Symmachiella macrocystis: one gene and its partner. The protein of the gene in region 2 interacts with the protein of the main gene of each other region in a pairwise test. Links are inferred from orthologs where the notes say so. Each region holds a gene or a part of one and is shown on either strand. Other genes may lie near its edges. The genes, in order: aceE and nth.

Evidence for each region.
Region 1: the proteins of nth (region 2) and aceE interact in binary tests that used the Escherichia coli proteins (3 or more experiments, as listed by UniProt). The link is inferred for Symmachiella macrocystis from one-to-one orthologs.

What each region holds. Positions count from the first base shown.
Region 1 is NZ_SJPP01000003.1:832-4,347, forward strand. Bases 300-3,489 are described here. They hold aceE (pyruvate dehydrogenase (acetyl-transferring), homodimeric type), read left to right. Parts: upstream 300-622; coding sequence 623-3,289; downstream 3,290-3,489. Other genes in these bases: CA54_RS23455 (2-oxo acid dehydrogenase subunit E2), read left to right, coding at 3,396-3,489. Outside these bases: more of CA54_RS23455, read left to right, coding at 3,490-3,516. UniProt on the Escherichia coli protein: Component of the pyruvate dehydrogenase (PDH) complex, that catalyzes the overall conversion of pyruvate to acetyl-CoA and CO(2).
Region 2 is NZ_SJPP01000001.1:1,453,770-1,456,880, reverse strand. The notes cover bases 25-2,809. They hold nth (endonuclease III), read right to left. Parts: upstream 1,862-2,809; coding sequence 1,187-1,861; downstream 25-1,186. Other genes in these bases: CA54_RS05650 (LON peptidase substrate-binding domain-containing protein), read left to right, coding at 2,407-2,809; CA54_RS05655 (DUF309 domain-containing protein), read left to right, coding at 2,012-2,410; CA54_RS05665 (DUF5658 family protein), read right to left, coding at 568-975; CA54_RS05670 (mannose-1-phosphate guanylyltransferase), read right to left, coding at 25-370. Also shown: more of CA54_RS05670, read right to left, coding at 1-24; more of CA54_RS05650, read left to right, coding at 2,810-3,069. UniProt on the Escherichia coli protein: DNA repair enzyme that has both DNA N-glycosylase activity and AP-lyase activity. The DNA N-glycosylase activity releases various damaged pyrimidines from DNA by cleaving the N-glycosidic bond, leaving an AP (apurinic/apyrimidinic) site.

The DNA of each region.
Region 1 (3,516 bases), on a different replicon or contig from region 2:
TCGTCGGGTGCGGTGGCAGCGAACGCGCTAGCAGGATGGCTCGGTGGAACTGAAATTGTCGCCACGTCAGCATTTTTACAAGACAATCGCTGCACATCGGCCGATTTGACAATTTCACCAAGAATAAAAGTGCCTTGGGGGGAGCCGCGGTCGCAGTTTCGCCCGTGAACTCTGGATTCTTCTTGTTTCTCCCGGACGAAACACGCCGAAATCATTCCGGAGTAATTTCCCCCATTCAAATTTCGTGTTGCCGGATTCCCAAAAACGATAATTCCGGGGTACTGATTTCTGAATCATTGTGTATTCACGATTAAAAAAACCGCTCAGTTCTCGCCAAAAACGCGGTTTCATACCCCATAACCCGTACAGTCGCGACCTGTTGCTGTGCCAAACCTGACAGTGGAAGCAATTCCCATGGCCAATTCTCAATTATTTTCCATGTTTGGGAAAATGTCGTAGCGGGCGAAATCGCCGTTATGGCCATAAAAATACTTGGAAATCCTGCGTTGAGACTACGAACATTGATTTCATCCCCTAAAATGGCCAGAGATGATTGGACGAAGCGATGGATTTTCAAGTCGCGAAGCTAACCTTCCCTACTTCCTACGAGACTCAACTAGTGATGGACGAAACACCTCAGGCGATCGATGCGGGCGAATTAGACGAGTGGTTTGAATCGCTCGACGATCTGTTACACCGCCACGGACCCGACGGCGTACGTCAGATGATGTCGGTTTTGCAAGAGCGAGCCTACCAAGCCGGTGTGGCCATGCCCTTTACGGCCAACACCCCTTACATCAACACAATTCGCCACGATCAACAGCCCCGTTTCCCCGGCAATCGGGCCATCGAACGTCGGATTAAGAGTCTGATTCGCTGGAACGCGATGGCGATGGTCGTTCGCGCCAACGCTGCCAGTTCGGGCATTGGCGGGCATATCTCCACCTACGCCTCCGCTGCAACGCTGCTGGAAATCGGTTTCAATCACTTTTTCCAGGCCCGCAACGAAGATCAATTCGGCGATTTCGTCTATTTCCAAGGCCATGCCGCACCGGGAATCTATGCCCGCGCATTTCTGGAAGGTCGGTTGACCGAAGAGCAGTTGATTCAATTCCGGCAAGAAATCCCGCGTGGCTCGGGACTATCATCCTATCCGCATCCCTGGCTGATGCCTGATTTTTGGCAATTCCCCACGGTTTCGATGGGACTGGGACCGATTTCCGCGATTTATCACGCGCGGTTTTTACGGTATTTGGAACATCGTGGACTGGCCGACACGTCGAAATCGCATGTGTGGTGTTACGTCGGTGACGGTGAAGTCGACGAGCCGGAAACGCTGGGAGCCATTACGTTGGCCTCCCGCGAGCATCTCGACAATCTGATCTTTGTCATCAACTGCAACTTGCAACGCCTGGACGGGCCGGTCCGTGGTAATGGAAAAATCATCCAAGAATTAGAAGCCGCCTTTCGTGGTGCTGGCTGGAATTGCCTCAAAGTCATTTGGGGCAGCGATTGGGATCCGCTGTTGGAAGACGACGAAGACGGCTTATTAGTCAAACGCATGGGTGAAGTCGTCGACGGCCAATACCAGAAATATGTGGTCGAAGGGGGCGCCTATATCCGCGATCACTTCTTTGGCGAAAACAAAGAGTTGCACGATCTGGTCGACCACCTGTCGGACGAACAGTTACAAAAACTCAATCGCGGCGGACACGATCCCGAAAAAGTCTTTGCTGCCTACCATGCGGCGGTCAACCACGTTGGCGCTCCGACGGTCATCCTGGCCAAGACCATCAAAGGTTATGGACTGGGTGAAGCGGGAGAAGGCCGCAACATTACACACCAGCAGAAAAAATTGAACGAAGAGGAACTGCGCGAATTCCGCTCACGCTTCGCCATTCCCATAGGCGACGAAGAAGTCACCAAAGCCCCTCTACATCGGCCCGCCGATGACAGTCCGGAGATGGAATATCTCTTGAAACGACGGGAAGCATTGGGTGGATTTCTCCCCGCGCGGACGCCGACCACCGACCGCTTGGAGATTCCGCCTCTCGATAAATTCGACAAGAAAGTGCTGCACGGTGGCGTCGAAATGGCCACCACCATGGCCTTCGGGCGGATTATCAGCGACTTGCTCAAGGATAAGAACATCGGCAAGCGGATCGTACCGATCATTCCCGATGAAGCCCGCACCTTTGGGATGGAAGCGTTGTTCCGTCAATGCGGTATTTATTCCAGCAAGGGACAACTCTACGAACCGGTCGATGCCGATCAGGTGCTCTACTACAAGGAAGCCAAAGACGGCCAAATTCTGGAAGAGGGCATCAACGAAGCGGGGGCAATCTCGTCCTTCATCGCTGCCGGGACCGCCTACAGCAATCTTGGCGTGAACATGGTTCCGTTTTACATCTACTACTCGATGTTCGGCTTCCAACGCGTCGGCGATTTGATCTGGGCCGCGGCGGATTCCCGTACCAAAGGCTTTCTCGTGGGTGGAACCTCCGGCCGGACAACGCTCAACGGTGAAGGGCTACAACACCAGGACGGCCAAAGCCAACTATTTGCGACGACCGTCCCCAACTTGCGAGCGTATGACCCCGCCTACTCTTATGAAGTCGCCGTGATCGTTCAAGACGGGCTGCAGAGAATGTACGGCGAAGGGGAGGAAATCTTCTACTACTTGTCGGTCTACAACGAAGTGTACGACATGCCGGCGATGCCCGAAGGGGCGCAAGAAGGGATCTTGAAAGGGCTGCATCCTCTTTCCAAGACACCAGCCGATAAGTCGTCCTCGCAGCGACCGCAACTCTTTGGCAGCGGGCCGATTCTACGTGAATCACACCGTGCACAAGCCATTCTCAGCGAAAAGTACGACATTGACTGCGACGTCTGGAGCGTGACCAGTTACAGCGAACTCTCCCGCGATGCAGAAGCGGTCGAACGTTGGAATCACCTGCATCCTGAGGAAAAACCGCAACACAGTTTTCTAGAGACGTCACTCAGCAATCACTCCGGGCCTTTTATCGCCGCCAGCGACAACGTCCGTTTGGTGCCCGAACAAATCCGGCAGTGGATTCCAGGTCGCTACGTGACCTTGGGCACCGACGGTTTCGGACGCAGTGCTTCACGGGAAGCATTGAGAAAGCACTTTGAAATGAATGCCGAATATATCGCGTACGCAACACTTTCGGCATTGGTGGCCGACGGCCATTTTGAGAAGTCCCGTCTGCCCGAAGCAATCAAAGCGTTGGGGATCGACCCGGAACAAGTCAACCCGGCTTCCGCGTAAGAATTGTCCGTACACCGTCGATGCTTTATGGTGGAGCGAGCGGACCGTCGGACATCTGCTGTACACGTAGATTCAACATACGACTAAATTTTAACGAAATAGCACTATGTCGATTGAATTTCGTCTCCCCGAATTGGGAGAAAACATTGCCGAAGCTGAGGTTGCCGAGTTGCTGGTCAAGGAAGGGGACCGAATCGAAGCCGAACAGTCGGTCATGGAATTGGAAA
Region 2 (3,111 bases):
CTTTTTGAAAGGTCTCCGTGGGGCGAATGACATGATCGGCCGGCACGACCAACATCACCGCATCGGGGTCTTGCCGCAACAGGTGAATAGCGGCCAAGCCGATGCAGGGTGCGGTATTCCGCCCGCATGGTTCGACGAGGATGTTCCCACGCGGGACGTCGGGCAATTGCGCCGCGGTCGCGTCAGCTTGCACCGCGTTGGTAACAACCCACGTTTGCTCAGGCGAAATGAGCGGGGCGTTGCGGGCGCTGGTCTGTTGCAACATCGTTGTCTCACCTGCCAATGGCAGAAGTTGTTTCGGCAGCGTCTTGCGGCTTTGGGGCCAAAAACGAGTCCCGCTCCCACCGGCCATCACGACTGAATGTAGCACGGCTACGTGTCTTTCTAAATGCGATTGATTCAAATATCAGCGAGGTCAATTGGGGCCAAGCGACCGGTGCAAGTATAGCGGCCCATGGAGTTCGTGGGCAGGCTGTTTGCATCGTTGAGCAGGTGATTCTTGGTTCGCGAAAATTGGAAGGCGGCTCTCTCACCTTGTGTTCCCGATTACAGTCGGAAACCGCCGACTTATCCAAAGGGATTCGGCACGGCTGAGGAATACCGGACCAGCAACGTAAAGCTATAAATCACGACGCATGCGACCAAGGCGGTGGCAAAATAGAGGATGCGGCGGGCGATGTCTTCGCGTTTGAGCGCGATGATCTGACACAGAACCGCCACAAAGGCCACCATCACAAATTTGAAATAGACTAAGCCCCGCGGGCCCCAATGATCGAGAAAAAATCTAGCGATCGGATTCGATTCGACAAAGCCGTCGGCGTGGTACTTATTCAACAATATCCAAGTCATCACCACATCCAGCGCGCTGGCGACTACAAACAGTAACGTTTCTCGCTCCAGCGGAATTTGACTTCCCAACAACCGTTTCGTGGGCGACAAGGTGTTGTCGTCTTGTTCTTCTGTTGTCTCATCCATTACCCGCTCTCCCCCCGGCGGTGCATTTCATCAGACAAGAGCGTGTTGATTCCAATGACGCTCTTCATGAGATTACAAACTATCCGATTCGCCTGAATTTCGCCAGATGATTTTGACGTGCTCCGCCGTTGCGGGTTAAACGTGGGACGGAGCGATGGGCGAAAGGTAGGTGGTGATTTCCAAGTCTTGACCGATCCGAATTCGCACAGTTTTAATTGAGCGGCGGCAAGCCGGTGCGGTCGCAGCACTTGAGCAGGGGGCATTCCGGGCATTGTGGACGGCGGGCGATGCAGATTTCGCGTCCCAGAAAAATCAACCGGTGCGGCGTTTCGATCCAACTCGATTTGGGCAACAACCGCGTCAGGTCCCGTTCGATCTGATCGGGATTCGTTTTTTTGGTCAGCCCCAACAGACGGCTGATGCGTTTGACGTGCGTGTCGACGACAAATCCGCTGGGGATGTCAAATGCATTTCCCAAAACCACGTTGGCCGTTTTACGACCGACACCCGGCAATGCCGTCAATTCCTCCAATGTCTGAGGAACTTCGCCGTCATGTTCTTCTACAAGCGCCTTGGCCATGCCTCGCAGGTTGGTGGCTTTGGCGCGAAAGAAGCCCAGTGAATGGATGATCTTCTCCACCTGTTTCTGCGACGCGCCGGCCAGGGCTTCAGGGGTGGGGAACTTGTCGAACAACTTCGGCACGACCATGTTCACCCGTGCATCGGTGCACTGGGCTGAGAGAATCACCGCCACCAGCAATTGAAAGGAGTTGTCGTGCTTCAGGCTGCACTCAGCCACGGGATATTTCTTCTTCAAGGCACGCAGGATTTTGCGGCCTTGTTGCTTCCGGGCAACATCGCTGCCGGTAGATTCGGACTTGGGCATAATTTCTCCGGGCTTGTCCTCACAACGGCCATGGACAATGCCAGGGGAACGCGTTTAGACTCGATATTTGGAAGTGACTGGATTATGGAAATGACCGGTCGGCGCACAACCCCTCAGCCCTCACCCCTGAGCATATCGGAGCACGAGGCTATGGACGGGCCGCACGAATATCCCCCAAAATACCTGGAAGGGTTACGGCTTTTCAATGACGAAGAGTTTTTCGCCTGCCACGATGCCCTCGAGGAAATCTGGACTGAGACGGTCGGTGCGGAGAAACAGTTCTACCAGGGACTGATTCATGCCGCTGTGTCGCTGTTTCATTTCGAAAACGGCAATCTGGGCGGCGCGCGAAAAATGCACCGGTCGTCGTTGAACTACCTCGAACCATACGGCAAACATTATCAAGGCATCGACGTCGAAACCTTGGCGGCCCAATTGTGGTTTTGCTTTCAGGAACTTCGCGCAGCCACGGATCCCTCGGCGGATTTGCAACTCGATCGGACTTTGATTCCGAAGATACTGATTCCAACATCGATTGAAGAATTATGACGCATACGACGGATAATGACGTGGACAAGATGGGCGGCACACTACCGATTTTCGCGCAACCCCACTTCGTGCTATTCCCCGGGACGTCGCAGATCATTGCCGTCACCACAGAACCGCTCCGGCAACTGGTGGCTGATGTGCTTCGCGATCAAGGACTGTTGGCCGTTTCGCTGTGCTCGGCGGTTGACGATTTTGTCTGTGTGGCGCGGATTGTCACTCCCATGTTTTTTTCGCCGGCGGCGAACTGCATTCACATTCAGGGCGTCTGTCGCGCACAGATCAATTCTCGGCATCCGGCGGACGACTTGTCTCAGCGGGCGACGATCACCGCGCGGCCCGATCACTACGCCATGACACCCGTCATCGATCGTCACCGTCGCCATGAGGAATTGTTGGCTGCATTTCGCGAGTTGTTTCCGCACATCCTGCGCAACGATCTGTTCCAACTGTGGGCAGGCGACCAGCTTACCTTGGGTGAGTTGTGTGACCAGCTTGCCGACCAATTACCCCTTGCACCTTCCCACAAACAATCAATGTTGGCAGAACCGAATGTCGACCTGCGCAGCGATTTGTTGCTCGCCCAATTGCGCGAATTGCTCCGCGGACAAAGGGAAGCCACGATCGAGCAGTCAGCGAATCCACAATTCAGCGTGAATTGATCGGTTTGGCTAGGGATGGTCCACTGTGACGTCATTGAGGTT